3 regions of the Paenibacillus sp. GD4 genome follow, and region 2 is predicted to be linked to each of the others. Evidence: predicted binding sites of a transcription regulator. Region 2 holds the regulator's gene; each other region holds the start of a gene.

Region 1 (8,275 bases), 560 kb from region 2:
CTTAGTTACGGTGATTTTGTTTATGAGCGTGTATTCCTTTGTGAAGCCGCTGCAAACCAATGTCTTCACGGCGCATTATTACCGGATGAGCGGTGAGCTGCCTCTGGGGCCGCACTATCGCATCGAAGCGGTGGTCGTTCGTGAAACATCGATCAATATGGGACGGGCGATGGGCGTTGTACTGTTCATGCTCGCTTCAACCTATCTCGGTACAGCCTGGATGCCATGGATACTTGTTTTAGTAATGGCTACCCAGCTGGCGGTAAATCAACTGATTGATCTTAGGGAGGCTAATAACTAAATGGCGATTTACGATATAACGCAATATGGGGCGGTACCCGGCGGTACCTTCGATAACACGGCAGCTATTGGGGCGGCTATTGACGCGTGCGATCAGAACGGGGGAGGAACGGTGTTCATTCCCGCCGGTACATTTCTTACAGGTCCAATTGAGCTGAAGAGCCGCATGACATTGTATCTGGAATCAGGCTCCGTACTGAAATTCAAGGACGACTTCGACAGCTATCCGGCCGTTCGTACTCGCTGGTCGGGCTATGAGTGCTTCGGCTATAAGCCGTTGATTTATGGAGTGGGCCTGAAGCAGGTCGCGATTAAGGGCGAAGGCATAATCGACGGTCAAGGGCAAGCCTGGTGGCAAGCATACCGCGAACTGAGATATCAGAAGGTACTGCCTGTGTCCTCCGTACGTGAGCAGCTTCTGGAGCTGAACCATACCCTTCGAACTACCGTCAAAAGCAATATTGTGGAATGGGATTCTCAATTTTTCCGTCCGGCGCTGCTGCAGCTGCTGGATTGCGAGCAGGTCGTTCTGGAAGGCATCACCCTGCAAAACTCTCCATTCTGGAATACGCATCTAGTCTATTGCGATCAGGTCAACATGCGCGGGGTTTCGATCAAAAATCCAGCCGATACGCCGAACGGCGACGGTTTGGATGTGGACTCCTGCTCTAATGTGCGCATCTCGGATTGCCACTTTGACGTAGGAGACGATTGTCTGTGCTTGAAATCCGGTATCGATGAGGACGGGCGCCGCGTGGGCCGGCCGACCGAGAACGTCGCCGTTACGAACTGTACGATGCTGCGCGGGCATGGCGGGGTCGTATTCGGCAGCGAGACGGCCGGCGGCATTCGCCGGATCGTCATCTCCAATTGCATCTTTATCGGCACGGACCGGGGCATTCGGTTCAAAACGAACCGTCAACGCGGCGGCGGCGTAGAGGACGTTCGGATCAGCAACATCTTCATGCAGGATGTGCTGTGTCCTCTGGCAATCAATGGCTTCTACAAGCACGGTGTGGACGAATCGAACCCGTTGATGACAAGCCCTAATGCCGTTCCGATTACGGAGGCGACTCCGGTGATCAAAAATATTTATATCAGCGAAATTTTGGCGAAAAACTGCTTGGCTTCGGCCGGATTTATTTACGGCTTGCCGGAGCAGCCGATTGAGAATGTCGTGCTTCGCCACGTGACGCTAGAGACCACAACGGATCCGCAGGAGAAGGGCGGCGAACCGGATATGGTCCGGGAGGAGCGCGTGATGGCGGGGGACGGTATTCTCGTGAAGCACGTAAAAGGTCTGGAGCTGCACCAGGTACAGGTGGAAACACGTCAGGGACCGGCGTTGATGCTGGAGAACGTAAGCGATGTTGATATCGACGGGCTGCGAATGAAGAAGCGTCATGCTTCTACGCCTGTCGTACGTGTACAGGAGGTAGAAGATCTTCGCATTAGCGGGGATCGTGCAGGTGATGCCGCTTATTTGGAAACCGTGAAGCTGGGGTAGGTGATGGATCGCATGTGGCATCCTGATGAGTTTTTGAAAAAGCTGTATGCAGAGCAGGAGCTGGAGCGCAGACGTTGGCTGGACGAGCCTTGGGAAAAACGACGGATACGGCTGCGGGCGAAGCTGGGCGAACTGCTCGGAGAATTTAAAGTAAGCGGCGAGCTGGCTCCGAAGCTGCTGGAGCGGGTAGAGCTGCCGGAGCACGGATTGGTGCGCGAGCGCGTCGAGTACACGACCGCGGAAGGGCTTCGCGTCCCTGCTTATGTAGTGCTTCCGCAATCGACGGAAGGCAAGCGATTGCCAGCCGTTCTTGCTTGGCACGGGCACGGGTATGGCAGCCGCGAATCGGTAGGTTTGCTGGCGGACGGTTCAGTCCGGGAAGGAGCCCCTGGCATTCACAACGATTTTGCTCTGGAGCTGGCGAAGCGCGGCGTGGTTGTGCTTCTTCCGGAGATCGTCGGCTTCGGAGACCGGAAGCTGCAGCAGGACTTGGCGCAGGATCCCGGTGTAGGCAACTCCTGCTTCTCCATTGGGGCCGCTTTGCTCCTTGCGGGCAAGACCATTGCCGGGCTGCGGGTATACGAAGCAAGACGTGCTGTCGATTACTTGGCTGCCCGTCCGGAGGTGGATGCCGACCGTATCGGCGGCATGGGCTTCTCCGGCGGCGGTATGGTGGCTTCTTTGCATGGGGCGGTTGATGACCGGGTGAAAGCGACGGTACTATGCGGGTATCCAAATACGTATGAAAGCAGTATCCTGGCGCGGCGGCATTGTCTGGACAACTATATTCCCGGTGTGCTTCCTTTTGCCGAAATGCCGGACCTGCTGGCTTTACTGGCTCCCAGACCACTATTCATCGAGTCAGGGGATGAGGACCATTTGTTTCCTGCAGAGACGGTCAAGGATGTCATTAGCAAGCTGAGATCCTTGTATACTCAGCTTGAGTCAGGGGAGAGGTTTGCTTTTGACATTTTTGAAGGCAAGCATGAGATTAAGGGAAGGTATTCATACGACTGGCTGACTACAGTATTACGTTCGACGGATGGCAGTATACATTAGGCGGCGCGAGGTCTATGCCGAAAGTTTTTCATAGTATAAGCCGGAACGTTTTACTGAATCCTAAGGGTGTTGTTCTAAATCCTTAGGAGGTGTTCGTCCATGTCTACGACAACCAAGGAATCTCCTCAAGCCGGGCAACAAACGTGCGGGTCGAAGCAGGAGTCCGCTATGAAGCAGACGCCGACAATGACGTCCGCTGCCGCTGCAGCCCCAACCGCTAAGTCGGCCCCGGCAGCTGCTGCGCAAACAAACACGTCGGCAGCTCCGTCTGCTTCAACAACAGCAGCATTACCTGCCCCGTCTGCGACGCAAACGAAGTCGACAGCTTCCGCTTTGCCTGCCCAGCTTCAGATGGCTGAAGCCAAACAAGCGGCAACCCAGGCTGCGTCGGCGCAGCAGCTGGCTCGGCAGGCGCAGCAGCAGGCACAGCAAGCGCAGCAGCAGGCATTAGTGGCTTCGCAGGTCTCGCAGCAAGCATCCATGGCAAGCGCAGCGGCGAGTGCATCGGTTGCTAAGCAGCCCGCGGCTGTAACGAACATCAACACCGAACAGCTGGCTCAGCAAGTGCAGCAGGAAGCGGATCAAGTGCTTCAGCACGCACAGCAAATGATGCATCAAGCGCAGCAGGCGTCCCAGCTTGTACAGCAAATGCAGCAATGCGCTCAAGAAGCGAAGCAGCAGCAATATATTGCTGCACAGCAGCTTGCCCAAGCGGAGCAGGAATTGTACGGGGCGCAGCAGAAGGTGGAGGCGGCCGTGCAGGCTACCCAGCAGGCGAATCAGCTGGAGAAGTCAAGCAATGAACAGCTTTTACAGGCACAGCAGCAGCTGCAGCAGGTAGAGCAGCAATGTCATTTTTCGTAGATTATCCGAAGAAAAACCGTCGGGGCTTAGGCACCGGCGGTTTTTTTAAACAAAAGGATGGCAATCGTAAGGATGATAATCATAAGCGATGTCCCAAGATTTCTCCCGCGGCTGTTGCGCTTCCTCCCAGCGCCTGAGAACCTTTGAGTTCCATGCTCCTGTTTCTACCCTTTCCAAAAGCTCATAAACGGTGACATGCTCATCTTGGCGGATCAGCTTTTGATCCTTTAAAGGCAAGGTGGACACCAGCGTTGCAAAATATTCCAACGACATCGACCAGCATTTCATTTCCTCTACCGATCTGTCGATTCTTCCTAAGTATCCGATTTCCGATTTATGACTGGTACATAGACCGTTTTTATGAAATTCACAAGTACGACAACCCAAGTTCAGTTCCATTTACATCAAACTCCAGACCTATATTTTATATGAATCATTATACCTAGGGGACTGGAAAAAGACTGTGGAGTATTTCACAAAAACATGGATTCTGTAAAACTTTTTTTCATGCGATATCGGGAGGCGCGATACTTTGTTACGAATTGGTGACCAATGGAGCAGGATGAAAAATTCATGCTACAATAAGGATTACTAGGGAAAACCCGTAAAGAGAGGTGTCTGCTTCGTGATTCAACTGCTGTTGATTATCGTAGTGCTTGGTATTTTGTTTAGTATGGCGTTTCTTCGATTTTTCCAAGGGTACAAGGGGCAGGGGGCGCTTTGGTCCGTACTGTTTGCTGCCGGCATGGTGGCCTTTTATTGGTCCATTGCTGCGGGGATTCTAGTGATAGAGGAATAGGCGGAAATTCGACAAAAAACAAAAGGACGTGCCCGGGTGCATCGGGATCACGTCCTTTTTGCTATATTAACACTTCACTTCAGCGCCTTTTCTTGAATACCAATACCAGCATACTGCAATACTTACGGCATAATACACGATGAAAATATAGAGCGCTGTGTTCGCCGAGCCGGTCGTATCAAGGGACCAACCGAAGATTTTCGGAATAAAGTATGCCCCGTAAGCAGCCAATGCCGCGATCAAGCCCATGACGGAGCTGGCTTGCTTCCCTTCAAAGATGAAAGGCACCATGCGGAACGTAGATCCGTTGGCAATCCCCGTACCGGCGAATAAAATCAGGAACATCAGCAGGAATCCTGTAAATTGATGCGTGTTTAAGAATAGGACGACGCCGGCCGTTGCTGCAACCATTACGATGGTTGTCCAGAAGGTGACCTTCGCTCCGCTGTTGAGCTTATCGGAGATATAACCGCCTACCGGGCGAAGCGCTGCCCCGACCAGTGGCCCAAGGAAAGCGAGCTGTGCCGCATTGATCTCAGGAAATTCGGAGCGGATGAGCAGCGGAAAGGCGGCCCCGTAACCGATGAAGGACCCGAAGCACATCACATACAGCCATGTCATCACCCAGGTATGCTTGTGCTTCAGAACAGCCAGCTGTTCCTTCACGCTTTGGCCCGAGTTCGGTAAACTATCCATGCCGAAGATTGCCAAAAGGGTTGCCAAGATAATGGGAATAACCCATACGAAAGCTGCATTTTGCAGGAAAATCTCCGATCCGTTCTTCATGATCTGCGGACCGCCTGTCATCGCTCCGATGAAGCCGACGCCTATGATGAGCGGTGTTACGAATTGTACGACACTAACTCCTAGATTTCCGATGCCCACGTTGATTCCATTCGCCGTCCCTTTCTTGGCTTTAGGGAAGAACGGGTTAATGTTTGCGGTGGAGGAGGACAAGCAGCCGCCGCCCAGTCCGCATAATGCGGCAAGCAAAGCAAGCACAGAGAACGGAGTGTCAGGGTTCTGAACGGCCCAACCGATTCCGACCGCCGGTATCAGCAGCAGGGATGTACTGATAATGGTCCATTTTTTGCCGCCGAGCAATCCGGGCATAAAGGTATAGAAGAGACGGAAGGTAGCTCCCGTCAAGCCGGGAAGAGCAGCAAGGGTAAACAGCTCGTTCTTGCTGAGCTGAAAGCCTACATCATTAAGCCTTGTAGCGACAACAGACCAGATTTGCCATACGATAAACGCCAGGATCAAACAAAATACGGAGATTAGCAGGTTTCGATTAGCAACCTTCCTGCCTGTTTTCTCCCAAAATACAATGTTTTCCGGATTCCAATCAGCAATACGTGCCATACGTAATGACCTCCTCGATTTGTATGGACACATTGTATCAACGCTTACAAAACCACGATGTTAAATAAATCACAGGTCCAATGTAAAAAAAAGGATGCCCGGACTTTGTGATAAAAAGCACAGCTAACGATGGCCGGCAGAGCTACAATGAAATCAGAAACAAACGCAAAGCCAGCAAGCATAGGAGGTCGTTTGTCCATGAAAACCGCTGTCCCATGGAAGGAACCGTTGTCTGAGCCCGCTCATCCTACGGAGCTGTATCATGCCATTAAGCAGCTAATAGAAGAGCATGAGCAATTAAAGCTGTTAATTCAAGCCTTGGAAGAGAAGGCTCGTCAAGCTGCATTATCCCGCGATACGGAGGAACAGCTTAAAGCCTTGCGCGATCTAAAGGCCGATACGGTGCAATTTATGTCCCAAATGAACCGGCATTCCTCTTGGGAGGAGCAGGTATTATACCCGTTCCTTCATGAATATTTCGATCTAAGCATGGGCCCGTCTATGGTTCCTTCCTTCTGGGTATTGGAGAAAGACCACGACTTGGCGGAGGCCTATATGGATTCCTTCATCGACGCTGTGGAAGACCTGGCTTCCCCTGGAGACCGGCGGCAGCTGCAAAGTGTAGCGGAGCATCTGCTTCAGGCCTGCCGGATCTTGAGCGGACACCTCGCTATGGAGGAACAGCTGGTTTATCCTTTGTCTGACCAAGTATTGACGGACGTAGACTATTTCTTCTCTTAAGGAGCTGATTGCCATGAGTATGATCATTCACGGGAAACAATTGGAGGTAACCCCTGCCCTAAAGGAATACATCGAACGTAAGATGGGAGCGCTGCAGGAGTGGTTCGAGGAGCCAGTTGAGATTCATGTGACCCTATCGATCCTAGGTCATAGGCATCAGCAAGTTGTTGAGGTGACCATACCGTATCATGGCATGGTGTATCGAGCCGAAGAAAAGCAGCAGGACATGTACGCTTCGATCGACCTCGTGGCCGACAAGCTGGAGCGCCGTCTGCGTAAATATAAAGAAAAGGTCCAGCGAAAGCTTCGCGGTAGGGGCAGCCTCCGGACGCAGCCGGTCCAGTCCGAAACGGTACGTGCCGTTGCATTAGAGGAGGAAGAGGATTTCGAGCTGCTTCGCGTTAAAAAAATTAACCTCAAGCCTGTGGATGTGCAGGAGGCGATTCTGGAGATGAATCTGCTGGACCATAGCTTCCATCTGTTCCACAACAAAGATACGAATCGTATGGAGGTTGTTTATCGACGCAACGACGGTTCGTACGGATTGATTACAACCTAGTAAACGGCTTCACAAAGGGGGCTGTCCCAAAAGTAGCGAAAAATCTACTTAAAGGGACAGCCCCTTTTATACAACCCCGAATTTCGTGAAAAAATGGCCGGACAGGGTTCATTCTTGCCCGGCTATATGTCTTTTTTGCTCCGTGGTTACCACCTTAAGCAAATTGTGGGCAAGTGAAAGCCACCCGACCTCCAGGCTTACTTTTGGTAAGCCGCGAAGCAGGAACCTCCGGAATCCCCGGTTATTTTTCATTTGCCCAAACACACTTTCCACTTCGATCATTCGTTGAACCGAGAGCTTGCGTCCATCTTCGCTTCTTAATTTTTCTCTAGCCACTTTTTTGTAGCGAAGATACTCCATGCTGACCCTTATTTCGCGGCTGCGTTCAGACTTGGTGCATTTCTCTTTGAACGGACACCCCCCACAGTTTTCACTTCGGTAGATCCGCAATTTGACCCCGTACCCACTATCAGTCTTGTTCTTGCTCTCCTTAATAAAATGTAGTGTTCTTCCGTTTGGGCATACCCAGATGTCTTTGTCCTCGTTGTACGTCCAGTTTTCTAAGCGGGATACGTCGTTTCGCCATGCCCTTGATACTTCCTTATGAAAGGAATTGTATTTCACAAGCGCTTCCATGTTTTCTTTCTCTAGATACGCATAGTTTTCCTCACCACCGTAACCGGCATCGGCGATGACGGTTTTAGGAAGACGACCAAGCGTCTCTTTTACCTTGTTAAGATGCGGGATAAGGCAACGCGTATCTGTCGGGCGCTGGTGGAGGGAGTAACCTACGATGAATTGGTTCTCTGTGCCGACTTGTACGTTGTAGCCGGGCTTGAGTTGACCGTTGCCCATGTGGTCTTCCTTCATTCTCATAAACGTGGCATCTGGATCCGTTTTACTGAAACTGTTTCGTTCGCCAAGGATCTCAAGCTGAGTTTCGTACTTCTGCTGGCGGGGAACAAAATCCTTACGCAGTTGCCGTACCGCTTTCTTTACCGTTTTGTTCTTTGGTTCACTCTTCAGTTTGGCTTCTAGCTTCGTTAAAGCCGCCTCCATGCTCTCGCTTGTTAGGTCGGTGTCT
Region 2 (8,275 bases):
TATTGCCCGTTTCGATTATATGGACCTGCATGTTTCCGATAAATATATGCAGGAGTTTTCTGCTGTCATCGTTGCCAGCTGCCAGCACATCCTGGATGCCTTTAAGCTCCTTGCGAAGAAGAAATATATGCAAATTACGGAGCACACCGTCAAGATCAACAGCTTGGAGAACGAAGGGGACCGCCTTATGCGGGAGGGTATTCGCGACATCTTCAAAAACCCGACGGATCCTTATCATGATTTCAAATTGAAAGAGCTGTATGAGCGCCTGGAGCAAACAACCGATGCTTGCGAGGACGTCGCCAATATTCTGGATAGCGTCGTACTCCGTTATTCCTAAGCTCAAGCCGCGGGAATGCGCTACAGTAAAAGTAGGAGGAAATCATGTTAACCTTAATTATCGTTATCGTTGCCCTTGCCCTGCTCTTTGACTTCATCAACGGGTTTCACGATACGGCCAATGCCATTGCTACGTCCATCTCAACCCGGGCGTTATCTCCCCGATTCGCTGTCATTTACGCTGCCGTCCTAAACTTTGTCGGCGCCATTTATTCATCGGAGGTTGCGAAAACCGTAGGCGGTAAAATTGCCAACCCGGCTACGATCGAAAATGGAGTTTATATCGTTATCGCCGCTCTGCTTTCCGCGATTATATGGAATCTGCTCACTTGGTACTATGGGATTCCTTCCTCTTCGTCACATACCTTAATCGGCTCCCTGGCAGGTGCGGTCATCTCCGGCGCCGGAATGCAGTCGGTCAACTGGGCAGGCTTTAAGGAGATCATCGTGATCTTGATCCTGTCCCCGATCGTGGCTTTTGCTACAGGATTTATCATTATGTGGATCATTAAGAGAATTGTACTTGTATCCGGTAATAATTCCAGATCCAAGCTCAATCGAACCTTTCGGTTCTTCCAAATCCTTTCCGCCGGACTTCTCTCCTTCTCCCATGGCGGGAATGACGCACAGAAGGCAATGGGTATCATCGTATTCGGTTTAGTCGCGCTGCAATACCAAAGCTCGCTGGATGTGCCTTTGTGGGTTAAGCTTGCCGCCGCGACCGCGATGGGGCTTGGGACCTCCATCGGCGGCTGGAGAATTATCAAAACGATGAGCCGTAAGCTGTTAAAGATCGAACCGATCAACGGCTTTGCTTCCGATTTGAACTCATCGATTGTGATCCAGACTTCTACGGCCATGGGAATGCCGCTTTCTACGACTCATGTTATTTCCTCCTCCATTATCGGCTCTGGAGCCGTCTTGAGGTTCCATGACGTGAAGTGGGCAACCGTAACACGAATGGTCATGACATGGATCATTACGATCCCGATTAGTATGATTCTCGCCTTCCTGTTGTACAAAGTTGTTTTCGTCTTTTCGTAATAAGACAAGCCCGGCCACTCTTAAGTGACCGGGCTTTTGCATTCCCATCTTATTTATCTGCTTCATCCTCCAAATAGTAAGCCAAGCTTTGCAGCTCCGTTGTGAAATCCGCATGATGGACACGAACGTCGGCGGGAACCTTGATGATAATCGGAGCAAAGTTCAGAATCGCCTCTACCCCGGCCTCAACAAACTGGTTCGCCACCTGTTGTGCCTCAACGGCCGGAACAGTGATGATCCCTATACGAATGCGGTGAGCCTCAACTGTTGTCTTCAGCTCTTTCATAGGCTTCACCTTCAGGTTGTTTATGGATTCCCCAACCTTCGAATCATGCGCGTCAAACACCGCTACAATTTTCATATTGTCTTTCAAGTAGGCATTATAATTGCAGAGGGCTCTCCCCAGGTTTCCCGCTCCTACAAGCCCTACGGGGATAACTTTATCCAACTTCAGAATTTGTCGAATTTTTTCAATGAGGTAATCGACGTCGTAACCGATCCCTTTTTTTCCGAACTCACCGAAATAGGCAAGATCCTTCCGGATTTGCGCAGGATTTAAGTCAAGCTTTTGTCCCAGATCCTGCGAGGATACCGTTTGAACATGATTTTTGCTTAATTCATTTAGAAATCGTAAATAGATCGGCAGCCGACGTACGACCGCTTCCGAAATTTTCGGTGTTTTCATTGTTCCTTCTCACCCATCCACTGCTTAATTCTCGGTACGAGCTGACTGGTGTTCATATGCTCTATTTTGGGGCCCGGCAGTGAATATAAAAAATATTTGCCGTAGTTCGTATCGATCACGCGGGTATCATACACCAGCACGATGCCGCGGTCGGAGGCCGTTCGAACCAACCGGCCGAAGCCCTGCTTGAAGCGAATGACCGCTTGCGGTACGGAAAGCTTCATAAACGGGTTTTGGCCAAGCTTCTTGAGGTTTTCCGTTTTCGCTTCCACCAGCGGATGATTCGGAGGCTGAAAGGGAAGCCTGACAATGGCCAGGCAGCTTAACGCATTCCCCGGAATGTCAACCCCTTCCCAGAAGCTGCTGGTGCCGAGCAATACGCTTGCGGGGTGATTTTGGAACATCCGTGTCAGCTTGCTTCGGTTGCTGCTGTCTACGCCTTGTCCCAGCACCTGAATGCCGAAGGGAGAAAGCATATCCTTAAGTCCGGCGTGAGCTGCCTTCAGCATCCGGTTGGAGGTAAACAGCACCAGCATGCGTCCCTTGGTCTCAAGTGCGACCTCCGCAAGGGATAAAATCAGCTTGTCCACAAACTCCTTCTCCCCAACGTTGCCCCGAATACTTGGAAAATCCCGCGGAATAACCACCAGGGCTTGCTCACGGTAATTAAACGGAGACGGCAGCTGTACGGTCACCAGCTTATTGTCGTCCTGAGTCTGCAGTCCAAGCTGCTCGCAGGTATAGTCAAAGGACTTACCGACGGAGAGCGTTGCTGAGGTCATCACAACACTTTCCTTTGCATCGAAGAAGTACTGCTTCAGCAGACTGCTGACATCCATCGGCACGCTGCTCAGCTGAAGCGAACGCGCTTTATTATAATGACCCGCTTCGAGCCAGTATACATAATTCTCATCTGCCATGGTCATGAAAAAGTGCAGCGCATCTTTGTGTCGAAGCAGCTGTTTCACGGTTCCGCTTAAGTCCGTCACAAGGCTTGCGGCGTCATACTCATCCTGCAGCTCCTTAACCTCCGTAAGTAGACGATCCAGCTTCTTGTTCACCTCAGTAAAATGAAGCTGCATATTCTCTTCCATAACCATCAGCTTATCCCAGCCGTTCGGCAAGCTGTCCTTTCTCAGCCGAAGCACCATCGTATTGCCTTCGGTTTGCGAAGCATCGCTTCGGGACGCCAGCAGCTGATAAAGAACCTCGGTCAGCTCATCCCACTGCTCCTTCAAAGCGATAAGCCTCGGAACGATTTCCTCTATCATCGAGCACCATTTCTGCGTAATATCCTTCTCGAATCGGGCCAGCTTCTGCTTGAGCAGGGAGAGCTGTCCTGTACGCGCATCCTTATAGAGCCATAGCAGCGTACCGGAGAGCCCATGATAATGAAGCTCAATTCCTAAATGCTTGCTGGCCACTTCCTCAAAGTGATGCGCTTCATCGATGACCAAATGCTTATACCCCGGCAGCACGCGGTTTTCCGCCACAACATCCGTAAATAATAAGGAATGATTCGTGATAACGACATCCGCATTGTTGGCTTCGTGCCTTGCCCGATGATAGAAGCATTTTTTAAACCACGGACATGCGCGGTTCAAACAAGACTCAGCGTCGCTGGAGACCGAATACCAAAACTGCTGGCCCTTGCCTGAGAAATGAAGCTCTTCGTCATCCCCGTGTTTCGTCTCTCCGAGCCACACAATCATTTGCGCCGCGGTAACGCGGTCCTCGCGGCCGTTCTCGAAGTCCAGCGTATTGACCTTCGCCTCGAATTTGCGGGAGCAAAGATAATGACTCCGTCCCTTAAGAATTCCCGCCTTGAATGGAACGGGAAAAAGCTCCTTGAGCAGAGGGATATCCCTCTCACGCAGCTGTTCCTGCAAATTGATCGTGTGGGTGGATACGACAACCTTTTTCTCATTTTTCAGCCCGTAATAGAGGGAGGGAATCAGGTAGCCGAGTGATTTCCCCGTACCCGTACCCGCTTCAATCATGAGGTGTTGTTCCTTCTGGAACGCGCTTTCCACATTGTTCAGCATCTGCACCTGGGACTCCCGTTCCTCATAGGCGCCGAAGCTTTGCTGCATTAAGGCCTTCAACTGAGTGTAGAAGGCTCCGAAGTCATCCGGCATCCGTTTGATTTCCTGAGGATCCCTTTCCTCCTCCTCTTCACCCCAATCGCTTACATTCAAGGCGAACTGCCTGAAGTAGCGGTCTTCATGAGGATCGGAGCCGGCAGAGGCGTGCATTTCTTTGTAAGTGCGCAGCTCGTGAATTAACCAACCGAGATCGCCAACCTGATCCTCAAGAACCATCTCCAGCCGCTGTAGTGTCAGCAGGGGAAGCGATTGCAGCCGTTCCATGCAGCGAAGCCAAATTAAGGCAGTCACCTCGGCATCGCTATCGGCCTGATGCGGCCGTTCATGAACGATGTCGAAGGCTTGGCATACCATGCTCAGCTGCAGACTGGACAAACCGGGATACAGCATACGAAGGGTATCCATCGTATCCAGCACTCGTCCGTCGAAAGGATAATACCCCTCTTCATCGAGAGCCCTCTGGAGAAAGCTAAGATCGAAACCGACATTATGTCCTACCAGGACGCTATCCTGCAGCAGAGGAACCATCTCGGCAATTACGGAATCGATCGAAGGCGCATCCTTTACCATTTCGTCATCTATGCCGGTTAAGGCTGTAATTGAAGAAGGTATACTTATCCCTGGATGGACCAGTGAAGTATACCTGTCCGAAATCTCTAAATCGTTAACAATGCACAGACCTACTTGAATAATGCGATCGGAAGACGTGCTTCCCGTTGTCTCAAAATCCAATACGGCGAATTTCATTGCTGTATGGTCAATCCCTTCATTTCCACTCTCTATTCCTATAGAATATCAGTTCGGAGCGGAAAAGGGAATAGTTATCTTCTGCCTACGAATGCCGGCCGGATTGGAAGGTAAACTGAAGTCCGCCTTTCTTTTCCTTGCACATCCCGAGCTCGATCAATGGTTCGACGCTGGAAGGGTCGGTCCGGTAAGCCAAATTGAAAAACTCGCAGGCTTTCTCCAAATTCTGATTTTGCGCCTGAATACAACCCATGGCATTGAAGGAAATGGCCTTCATCTGTAAATTCTCGGTAAGCTGAGACAGAAACTGAAATTGGCTGTAGCTTTCCTGTGCATCGCCCTTCTTTAAATAGGACATAGCCAAATAAATACGCCCTAGGGTAAAATTCGGCTCATTCTGTATGAGCGCCTCAAATTCCTGAATGGCCTCTTCAAACATGCTCAGCTTATAGAAGCCTTGACCCCGAATGAACAGATCCGATCGTTTTCCCGCTATTTCGGGGTCAAACGGATCCGCGCCTAAGGCTGCCGGCCCCGATAAACTGATGCTGTTGGCATTCATAAACTGCCCCATTTTCTCCTCAAGCAGCAGCCACTCTTCGATACAATCGTCGCTCATCGCCTTTAGTGCGCGCAACTTTTCATGAAGCTCACGTTTCTTGGAACCGGAAGCGGAAGGGTACTGCGACATCACTTCGTCCAACATGTCATTCATGGAAGCAAAAAGATGTTTGAACATGTTTGCATCCCACCTTGAGCCTCTGAATTGTATCTACATTGTGCGTAAACCGGCTCATTTTCATTCCTTGTTACAGAATGGTGGAATGAATTTCTTCCTTTAGTACACTGACTACTTTATTATTCTCACCCATGATGGCTATGTGAGGTGTATGCTTGCGTGCCTCTTCCTCGGTCATCATGACATACGATAAAATGATAACTGTATCGCCGGGATGGACAAGCCGTGCAGCGGCTCCGTTCAGACAAATGACGCCGGTTCCCCGGGGACCCGGAATAATATAAGTTTCAAAACGGGCACCGTTGTTATTATTGACAATCTGAACCTTCTCGTTAGGAAGCATATCCACCAGATCCAGAAGATCCTGATCGATGGTAATACTGCCGACATAATTCAGATTGGCTTCCGTGACGGTGGCGCGGTGGATTTTGGATTTTAGCATTGTACGAAACAAGGCAATCGCCTCCTGAAGTATTAGGATATGCGGATAATGGTGTTATCAATTAATCGGGTTTTCCCGAACTTTACGGCAAGGGCCAGGATGACCCGGTCCACTTGCTTCAGGCTTTCGACGGGCTCCAAGGATGGGTAAGCCAGCAGCTCGGCATAGTCGATCACGGCCAGCGGCGCCGTCTCGATATGGCTGCGAACCGCATTCACCACTTGGGATGGGGTTACCGAAGATGCAGAGCTCCCGCCTAACAGCTCTTCTGCCATGCGAAGCGACTGGGACAGCACCAATGCTTGCTTTCGTTCCTCTTCGTTCAAATACACGTTCCGGGAGCTTAAAGCAAGACCGTCCGCTTCCCGAAGCGTCGGCCGCGGCACGATGGTTACCGGCATGTTCAGATCATGAACCATTTGCTCGATCACTGCCACCTGCTGAGCATCCTTCATCCCGAAATACGCCAAATCCGGCTGGACGATATTGAACAGCTTCGTAACAACGGTCGCGACTCCGTCAAAATGTCCCGGTCTTGAGGCTCCGCAAAGCCGCTCCGTAACCCCTTCTACCGTCACCTTGGTTTTGGTCGGCTTCGGGTACATCTCCTGCACCTGAGGGAAAAATACGATATCCGCTCCGGCATCCTTTGCAACGGCCAGGTCTCTCTCTTCATCCCGCGGGTACTTGTCAAAGTCCTCATTCGGTCCGAACTGCAGCGGATTGACGAAGATGCTAAGCACTACAAGATCACACTGGGCTCTTGCAGCTTCCAGCAAGGAGGCGTGACCTTGATGGAGATAACCCATGGTAGGCACAAAGCCTATTGTTGCTCCCGCTTTCGCGGCCCTTAGTGTTCGAATGGACTCTCGAAGCTCTTGTATAGCACGAATGACCTGCATGAATTATGTTCCCCCTACTCTTTCCGTTCGTTTCCGTATAAAGCTCCAGCGAGTTCCGCATCGGCATGGAAGGAGTGCTCCGGTGCAGGGAATTTCCGCTGCTTCACGTCTTGCACATATTGGTTGATTCCGCTGCGAACGATTTCTCCCACGTTGGCATACGTTTTGACGAATCGTTTCGGATGAATTTCTGCGGCGTAGCCGAGCACATCATGGAACACAAGCACTTGTCCGTCGCATCCGGCTCCCGCCCCGATCCCTATTGTGGGGATGGTCAGCCGTTTCGTTACCAGCTCGGCGATTTCATCCGTTACCAGCTCCAGCACGATAGAGAAAGCGCCTGCTTCCTCAATGGCAAGAGCATCCTCCAGCAGCTGGTTCGCTTGCGCCGAGTTTTTGCCCTGAACCTTATACCCGCCGATCTGGTGAATGGACTGCGGCGTAAGGCCAATATGGCCCATCACCGGGATCCCCGCTTGAACCAGCGCTTTGACGGCAGGAATGATTTCGCGCCCGCCTTCCAGCTTCACCGCTTTAGCTAAACCCTCCTGCATGATTCTGCCAGCATGCTGAAGCGTTCGATCGATGCTCCCGTGGTAAGTCATAAAGGGCATATCCGTTACGACGAAGGTGGATTTCACAGCCCGTGTAACCGCCCTTGAATGGTAAATCATATCTTCTACGGTCACCGGAATCGTCGAGTCATAGCCGAGCACCACGTTCCCCAGGGAATCCCCCACCAGAATGACGTCCACCCCTGCTTGCTCCGCCAATTGGGCGGAAGGATAATCATAAGCCGTGATGACACTGATCGGCTGTCCGTCCTGCTTCATCTTCTTCAGCTTCGAAGTTGTTATGGGCTTGCGTGTTTCCATCCGTTCACCTGCTTCCTCTATGGTATCCATAGTATTTCTATACAGCAAAAAAACCTTCCGGCCATCTCCAAAAAGAGGCGAAAAGGTTCACATGTACGCAGTCTCATATGATCCTTCTGTCTCGGTCCGAATGGCTCAGAGCAGAATCCGACATATTTCAAAACGAAAGCTATGAAGTTGTGTAACTCCAGTATTGCGAGGTCAAACTGTTATGCCGCGTGCCGTTCCTCAAAAGGATACAGCCGCCGCATACACAGATTATACCAGAATCCGAAGAGTACGTCATCTGAATTCGACATCACCCGAGTAAATTTTGGTCAATGTCCCGTCCGCATGCCTTACCGCTAGAGCGCCTGAATCGTCCATGCTCTCGGCTATGCCTTCAATGACTCCCTGG
Region 3 (8,275 bases), 2.3 Mb from region 2:
CTTGGAGCAGTCGTTGATCACCAGAATGCCGGCATGAGGAAGACTTGTGCGGATATCCGTGATGACCTTCAAAATGTTGTTCTGCTCATTGTAGGCCGGAATGACGATCAAAATTTTTTCTTGTTCCATAATGTCAGCATCCCCGCAAATTTTTTGGAAAACACAATAATGCCTTGAATGATTCTGTCGGTCCCATAAGCAGCCGCAATGGCTAGGAACGGCAATGCGGGTGCCTTATACCTGTACATTCCGTCGATGAATAAGAAAATACAAAACAGGAACACGGCCAAGACGGATAACCAGACAATGGATGCCTTACGAAACAGCCCGTTCTTGACCGCGGCTGCCGTTCCGGTAAGAAACAGCACGGTCGGAAGCAGGTGCCAAGCAAAGCTGAGGATGCCGGAAAGGCTCGTCAAACGGACATTCCACACCCACCAGCCGAGAAAGCCGATCATTCGTTTCCCGTATAAGATAGACACATGGTCCCAATTATTGATTATAAAACTTAAAACCAAGCTGTTCAATATATTAATTGCATAATCCGGCTTGTAAAAATAATCATAAGGCGTGGCCTTATCATAAATCCAGCCGTGGGCGTAGACGTTGTACAGCACCATTTTGGCGTTGAACTGCAGGGAGCCGACGAAGGGGTCCAGCTTGCCGGTGAACAGGAGCACGAGGACAGCGAGCAACGCAGTCGCCGTACCTCCTCCGAGCAGCCATATGTACTTCCTAAGAAAGGCTCGTACAGCAGGCTGGGGCAGGCGAAACAGGATGTACAGGAAAATAAACGCCAAAGAAACGACCCCGGTCGGCCGGAAAATGAGCATATACAATGCGCTTAGAGCGAAGAGGAGGATGTCCTTGCGTTTTCGGGTTTCGAAGGCAACCAAAAGCAAGTACACGCATGCGAGCAGCAGACTGATGAAGAAGCTGTCGGACAGGATGTACATGGACCAGATCGAGACGCCCCAGGAATTAGCGTAGAACAGGGAAGCAATAACCGCTGTCGCACGGTTGAACAGCTTCAGCGCGATGTGATATACGAAAAATACCGATAAGCCGGAAACCAAGCACTGCAGGAAAATAACGGCCGTTTGGCTTTTGAGAAGCCCTAGAAGTACGGTGAGGAGTATATTATATCCAAAATATAAAATATCATTAATGGTCAAGCCGATTTGAAAGTCATTCAGCAGACGGTAGGCGTAATCCAGATACCACTTGCTGTCGTCGGAGTGGGGTAGGCCCGCAGGGGAATAGTACACTCGATACAAGTGGCGAAATCGCATGAACAGCGCGAACAGCATCAGCGGGACCAAGTAGAACCATTCGCGGTTTCGGTGGGTAACGTACAATTGGTGAACACGACGGAACACTAGATCACTTCTCCATTGCGGCAGGGATAAGGGTTACATAGCATGTCAATTATGACATAAGTCATTAGGAGCCGCAAGCAGGATTTCTGGATCGGATTACCAACTATTTTTGTACGTTTTGTGAAAAATAAGGTTTGACAAAACTGTGAACGTGCATACAATAGAAGGTAAGCGTATCCACCTATCCTTTGAAGGAGTGAGGATTATGACCGACAACCAAGCGAGATCGCTGAAGTTCACGAATCGGGTCGCACCGGCCATCTGCATTGCAGGCATGCTCGTCGTGCTGACCAGCTTCTTTACAACCGATATGACAGCGGACTATATCTTATACAGCGGCATTGGCGTTGTTATCTCGTCCGTCTTCCTGTATATGTTCGGCCTTGTGCTTGCACTGGTAGAGGAAAAAGGGCACACCCCAGTCATCGAAGACTGAAGGGCGCGCCCTTTTTTCTTGTTGTTATGCGTAGGCAACCAATTAATGATAGTGCCCGCCGCCTCCGAACGACATGACCCAGATCGAACCGAGCACGATCACAACGGCCATCAGCACCCCGTAAACGATGTTGATGACCTGGGACTTTTTATCCTCGCCCTCGGTTACGTGCATGAACATGAACAGCTGCAGCCCCGCCTGCACGACAGCCAAAGTGCCGATAATCCACATAATGACCTGGAAGCTGAGATTGGTCTTCAGGGCAACGATGGCTGCCAAGAAGGTCATCAGCAGCGAGAGCAGGAATCCGAGCACATGGCCGAGTGGGAATTTCCCCGTTTGCTTCCGCTCCATCTTATATCACCAGCCCTTTCAGATAGACGAACGTGAAGATGAAAATCCATACCACATCAAGGAAGTGCCAGTACAGTCCGATAATGAACGTCTTGCGTGCCGTAACCGGCGTTATGCCGCGGCGAAGCAGTTGTATGATGATCAGGATCGCCCAGCCGATCCCCATGGAAACGTGAAGCCCGTGGGTCCCAAGCAGAACGAAAAAGCTCGAGAGGAAAGCGCTGGTTTGCATCGTGGCGCCCTCGTGAACGTAGTGCATGAACTCGTTCACTTCCATATAGACGAACCCTGCGCCCAGGAGGAGCGTGATGATCAGCCAAGTGAGCAGCCCCTTCAGGGAGTTCCGGCGCATTTCGAGAATGGCTAGCCCGCAGGTGAAGCTGCTCGTAAGCAGCAGCACCGTCTGGATCATGACATCCTTCATGATAAATAAGTCTTTGTGCGTCGGTCCGCCGGCATACCGGTCGAACAGCACGCCGTATACGCTGAACAGTGTTGCGAAAAGAATGATCTCCGCGCCGAGGAAAATCCAGAAGCCCAGGATATTCATCCGTCCCTGCGCATCCCGGTATTCCATAGGGAGCGACGAGTTCTCATGTCCGTGAGCCGTGTTAGCCGACATAACGATTCACCTCACCTTTGCGATTTCTCCACTTGCGTTCCGTTTGTTCGATTTCTTCCTTGTGCACATGATACCCCTCGTTGTAATCGAACGAGCGAACGATCAGTCCGGCGAAGATGCCGATTGCGGCTACCGCGGCGGCAATATGCCATTCAAAGACAAGGAAGAAGCCCGCGACGCCGAAGACGGCGCTCATGATGATAGGAAGACCCGAGTTGCTAGGCATGTGGATCTCTTCAATTTCTTTATGGTCCAGGGTCAAGCCCTCATTGTTCTTCTTCATATGCCAGAAGGCGTCCAAGCCCTTCACCTCAGGCAGCTTGGCGAAGTTGTAATGCGGCACCGGAGAAGCGGTCGCCCACTCCAGTGTTCTTGCATCCCACGGATCTGATGGCACCTGACGGCTGGCAAAGCGCAGACTCCAGTAAATGTTGTAGCAGAAGGCAGCGAAGCCGACGGCAAGAATCAGCGCGCCGATAGCCGACAGCAGGAACAGCGGCGCATTGCCGGATTCCGCAGAGAACGTGTATGCGCGTCTTACGGCACCGTTCAGACCCAGGAAGAACATCGGGAAGAACGTCAGGTTGAAGCCGATCACGAACAGCCAGAAATGCCAGCGTCCGATGCGCTCGTTCAGCATGTGACCGAACATTTTGGGCCACCAGTAGTACAGGCCTGCGAACACCGCGAACACAACGCCCGGAATGAGCACGTAGTGGAAGTGCGCCACCAGGAACAAGGTATTGTGGTACTGGTAATCCGCCGAAGCCATCGCAAGCATGACGCCCGTAACCCCGCCGATGACGAAGCATGGGACGAAGGCGAGCGACCACAGCATGGCGGTTGTCATTTTGATGCGGCCTTTGCGCATCGTGAAGAGCCAGTTGAACATTTTCACGCCCGTAGGCACGGCAATCATCATCGTCGTAATCGAGAAGAACGAGTTGACGGCAGGTCCGGCACCCATGGTGTAGAAGTGATGCACCCACACAAGCATACTGAGCAGGGCGATCCCGACGATCGAGACGACCATCGACTTGTAGCCGTACAGCGTTTTGCGCGAGAAGGTGGAAATAACCTCTGAGAAAATACCGAACGCAGGAAGCGCTACGATATACACCTCAGGATGGCCCCACAGCCAGAACAGGTTGGCCCACAGCATATCCATCCCGCCGCCGGACAGCGTGAAGAAGTGCGTCCCGTACAGGCGGTCAAATGTCATTAAAGCAAGCGCAACGGTGAAAATTGGGAAGGCAGCGACGATGATGACGGATGTGATGAGCGTCGTCCAAGTGAACATCGGCATTTTCATCAGCGTCATGCCTTTGGTTCTCATTTTCAGAATCGTCACGATAAAGTTAATCCCGGTCATCAGCGTACCGATCCCCGCAATCTGCAGGGCGACGGCATAATAGTTGTTTCCTATACCCGGACTGAATTCCTTGCCCGCCAGCGGGAAATAGGAAGTCCAGCCTGCATCCGGCGAGCCGCCGATGACGAAGCTGAGGTTAAACAGCATCGCTCCGCTGAAGAAGAGCCAGAAGCTCAGAGCGTTCAACTGAGGGAAGGCTACGTCCCGTGCGCCGATCTGCAGCGGAATGACCACGTTCATAAGACCGATCAGGAACGGCATCGCCATGAACAGAATCATGATGACACCATGCGTGGTGAATATCTCGTTATAGTGCTGCGCATCCAGGAACGTCATATCCGGACGCGAGGTTTGGGCCTTCATCAGGAGGCCGTCGACGCCGCCGCGGAAAAACATGAGCACGGCGGACAGTATATACATGATACCGATTTTTTTATGGTCAACGGTGGTCAGCCACTCTCTCCAAAGCCACTTCCACTTCCGAAGATAAGTGACGCCTCCAACGATGCCGAGCATGGTTAATGCAATGGCGATTTGGGAGCCTAAGATCAGCGGATCTCCCGTGATGAAGAATTCATTCCATTTAATGCCCATGGTGCTCACCCCCAGCAGATTTCTCGGTTACGGCAGGCTTCGTCGCCGGTGCAGCTGGCGTTGTCTGCGCAGGCTGGTTAGACGATTCCGTGCCTTTATTTTTGTAGTTGTCTTCCTCTTCGAAAATCTTTCCTTTATACCCATGACCGCTTTGGTACAGCTCCGGGTTGGTGTACGACTTCGAGTCCGGATCCGCATGGTTCACCCAAGCCAGATGCGTGTTGGAGAACGTCATCCGTCCGAGATGCGTCGGCTTCAGAAGCTCCTCGTACTTCTCTTCGGTCAGCTTCGGTGCGGTACGGCCTACCTCGGCTACCCATGCGTCCCAATCCTTCTGCGTCTGCGACAGCACCTCAAACTCCATATCCGCATAGCCGCGGCCGTTGAAATTCGTGTTGCGTCCCATGTAAGACCCCGGATGGTCGGCGACGAGGTACATCTGCGTCTCCATCTTGCCCATCGTATACTTCTGTCCGCCGAGTGCCGGAACCCAGAAGGACTGCATCGTGCTGGCCGAAGTCAGCTTGAACAGCACCGGCGTATCCTCGGGAATGTTGACATAGTTGACGGTCTCGATACCCTGCTCCGGGTAGCTGAAGATCCATTTCCAGTCGGCCGAGGTGACGTGAATCGTAATCGGCTTCTTCTCCTCATAGCCCTTCGGAACACCTTCGAGGTCGTATAAGCTCTTGACCGTCGGGATCGTCAAGGCAATGATGATGAGAATCGGAATCGCCGTCCAGACGATCTCCAGAAGCAGGCTGCCTTCTTCATTAGGAGGCTCATAGTCCTTATTCTCCGGCTTCTCCCGATACTTCCACACAATGTAACCGAACAATCCGAACACCACGACAACAACCAGCAGCATCCAGACGAGCGACCAGTTGATCAGGTCGAGGATGTTTCGCGCCACCGGACCCTGCGGGTTGAAGACGACCATGTCCGGTACGCAGCCGCCAAGCAGCAGGACCAGGATCAGCGACAGCGGCAATGCAATTAGCCTAATTTTACTCATGAGGTAAGCACTCCCTTCACAAAAAAGACACACATTGAGAAAATATTCACAATCTGTTCAAGGTTGTTGTGATTTATTTCACTTATGGATCCATAATAGCATGACGTCTCTTCGGAAGTTGTTACAGATCGGTTAAAACTGTGACAAATCTCGTAAGGTAAACTTAACCCAAACCCTCGGCTGCGAATCGCTTGCCCGGTATTGATGTGCTGCTGCGGTTTCGGGTATACTTTGGGCTAATCAATCATCTTGAAGGATGTGGGCGAAGGTGTCCGAAGAATTATTGAAAAAGCTGAAGTATAAAACAGGACGAGCCCTGGTCATCGGCTCTGTTCCGGAGGGCTTTGATCTCGGGATCGAAGCGGATCGTACGGCGGACGGGACGTATGAATTCGTCATGCTGTTCGTAGCAGACAGCTCGGAGGTACGGGAGCAATTCCCTCGGGCGCTCGCATTTTTAAAGGAGGATGCGGTATTCTGGGTAACCTATCCGAAGCAATCCTCGAAGGTGAAGACGGACATTAACCGCGACTCGCTGTGGAAGCTGGCGGATGAAATCTCCGACTACCGTCCGGTCAGCAATGTGGCAGTGGACGAGAAATGGTCGGCGCTTCGCTTCCGGCATAAGGATAAGGTGAAGAAGTAGGCCAGGTGATGCGGCAGGGATGAGGAAGGCGGACGGCCTTCTGACTCCCTGCTTTTTTTTGTTACGCTGCAGTGGATTAGAGGACGTCCGGGCTCCATATACATAGGATGGAGGTCCGGCAAATGTCGCTTTGGCGTGCAAGCAGGGAAATGCCGGCCGCTGTAGAATAACTGTAGCAGGAATGAAGTGTGAAGGGGAGAATGGCTTCGTGAAAGCGATCACAGTACAGGATTTGGTTACCCGTTTTACATTAGAGGTGCTGACAGGGGCGGAGGAGCTCCACCGCACGATTGAGAAGCCGCGAGCTTACCGGCCGGGGCTGGAATTTGTCGGCTACTTCGATTTCTTCTCTCATGCGCATGTTCAGGTGCTGGGCAGAAAGGAAATCAACTACCTCCATAAGCTAAGTGAAGAAGAGCGCAACGAGCGCATCGGCAACATCGTGAAATACCATCCGCCCTGCTTTGTGGTGACCCGCAATCAGGAAGGCTTGAAATATTTAATGAAATATTGCGAGGAGGAACGTATTCCGCTGCTTCGTACCGGGGAAGCGACCTATAAATTTCTGGATCTGCTGGATACGTTCATGGCCAAGGCGATGGCGCCGGAAATTGCCGTTCACGGCGTATGCGTCAACGTCTCCGGTATCGGGATTCTTCTGCGGGGCAAATCCGGCGTCGGTAAGAGCGAAACCGCTCACACGCTGATTCGGCGCGGGCATCGCCTCGTTGCCGATGATCTGGTCGTGTTGAAGAAGATCAGCCCGGAAACCATTCTCGGGACCCACAATGGTACGAGCAAGGAGTTTCTGGCTCTGCGAAGTATTGGGCTGATCAATGTGTCCCGGTTGTACGGACGCAAGGCGTTCCAGGACGAAACCCGTATCGTACTGGACATTGAACTCACCAAGTGGGAAGAGAACGCGCTGAATAACGATTTGGAGCTTGAACCGAAGTTCACCGAATATATGGATGTCCAAATCCCGCACATGCAAATTCAGCTGCAGCCGGGGAGAGACGTAGCAGGACTTGTTGAGGCGGCGGCGAACAACTGGTATCTCCGTCAGCAGGGCTACAGTGCCGTAGAGGATTTCATGAAGCGGCTGGAAGGCGAAAGCCGGTAAATGGCGGGCAGGGTTAAGGCGCTGGGGATCCGGGCGGGCTGGATTCTCATATACGGGCTCTTGTACTTTTTGATCTACGGCGCGTTCACATTCCTTAGCGGGTTTGCCATCGTTCCTAACGAGCCGGACTTTCTTTATCGCTGGCCTTCGCTGTCCGATACGGGTGTCCTGCTGCTCCTGCTGCTTTATAGCTCGGTCATTGCAATATTATTCGGATGGCTTGGTACCCGGGTCTCTCAGATCGCATCGCAGCACCCGGCATGGCTTCCGGCGGCAGGGTCCTTGCTCGTTCCGGCGCTTGGGCTGGTCATCTGGACCGCCACATTCTTCAGTCTCCGTGGTTCCCAGACGGGAATCGGCAGTATGGAATGGCTGCTGTTTACTTTGTATAACATTTGGATGCTGCCTTTGATGGACACGCTTCAGTACTACGTTACGGATGCAACACGGATGAAATATATCGGCGCGCTGGTATCGCTGCTCCCTACGGCGGCTTTTCTGGCAGGGATCCGGCTTCACCGCCAGCCATGGAGGCCGGCCCGGAAACGGCAGGCTTACAGGCTGGGGGCAGGGGCGGCTGCTGCTATCGTTCTCATCATTGTGCTGACCGGCATACTGCCTAAAGGGACGTTGTTCACTTGGAAAACGTACCCTACTGTAGACGGCGCCACCGCGGCCATTCCTTTCGGCAAGCTCATGCTGAGCGAGCTGACGGGCACGAATCGGGCGCACGC

What was found. The regulator Rex, encoded in region 2, represses fermentation and respiration genes when NADH is low (regulators of the CRP and FNR family bind a similar motif). The targets are predictions, from matches to a motif close to TTGTGAAATATTTCACAA.
Region 1: the regulator Rex is predicted to act here: its motif matches at 5,949-5,966, upstream of RAC89_RS05400 (hemerythrin domain-containing protein).
Region 3: the regulator Rex is predicted to act here: its motif matches at 5,807-5,824, upstream of qoxA (cytochrome aa3 quinol oxidase subunit II).

What each region holds. Positions count from the first base shown of each region.
Region 1 covers NZ_JAVCYK010000001.1:1,123,243-1,131,517, reverse strand. The annotation lists gene RAC89_RS05435 (MFS transporter) at 1-301, shown strand, start outside; gene RAC89_RS05430 (glycoside hydrolase family 28 protein) at 302-1,807, shown strand; gene RAC89_RS05425 (dienelactone hydrolase family protein) at 1,811-2,866, shown strand; gene RAC89_RS05420 (hypothetical protein) at 2,966-3,730, shown strand; gene RAC89_RS05415 (hypothetical protein) at 3,776-4,129, opposite strand; gene RAC89_RS05410 (hypothetical protein) at 4,356-4,529, shown strand; gene RAC89_RS05405 (MFS transporter) at 4,596-5,891, opposite strand; gene RAC89_RS05400 (hemerythrin domain-containing protein) at 6,090-6,632, shown strand; gene hpf (ribosome hibernation-promoting factor, HPF/YfiA family) at 6,646-7,191, shown strand; gene RAC89_RS05390 (IS1182 family transposase) at 7,300-8,275, opposite strand, start outside.
Region 2 covers NZ_JAVCYK010000001.1:565,548-573,822, forward strand. The annotation lists gene RAC89_RS02520 (DUF47 domain-containing protein) at 1-340, shown strand, start outside; gene RAC89_RS02525 (inorganic phosphate transporter) at 385-1,383, shown strand; gene RAC89_RS02530 (redox-sensing transcriptional repressor Rex) at 1,433-2,068, opposite strand; gene dinG (ATP-dependent DNA helicase DinG) at 2,065-4,920, opposite strand; gene RAC89_RS02540 (tetratricopeptide repeat protein) at 5,006-5,659, opposite strand; gene panD (aspartate 1-decarboxylase) at 5,730-6,113, opposite strand; gene panC (pantoate--beta-alanine ligase) at 6,134-7,003, opposite strand; gene panB (3-methyl-2-oxobutanoate hydroxymethyltransferase) at 7,018-7,878, opposite strand; gene RAC89_RS02560 (biotin--[acetyl-CoA-carboxylase] ligase) at 8,161-8,275, opposite strand, start outside.
Region 3 covers NZ_JAVCYK010000001.1:2,874,961-2,883,235, forward strand. The annotation lists gene RAC89_RS13555 (glycosyltransferase family 2 protein) at 1-129, opposite strand, end outside; gene RAC89_RS13560 (glycosyltransferase family 39 protein) at 108-1,379, opposite strand; gene RAC89_RS13565 (hypothetical protein) at 1,585-1,815, shown strand; gene qoxD (cytochrome aa3 quinol oxidase subunit IV) at 1,858-2,169, opposite strand; gene qoxC (cytochrome aa3 quinol oxidase subunit III) at 2,171-2,791, opposite strand; gene qoxB (cytochrome aa3 quinol oxidase subunit I) at 2,781-4,757, opposite strand; gene qoxA (cytochrome aa3 quinol oxidase subunit II) at 4,747-5,772, opposite strand; gene RAC89_RS13590 (hypothetical protein) at 6,041-6,418, shown strand; gene hprK (HPr(Ser) kinase/phosphatase) at 6,627-7,541, shown strand; gene RAC89_RS13600 (PstS family phosphate ABC transporter substrate-binding protein) at 7,542-8,275, shown strand, end outside.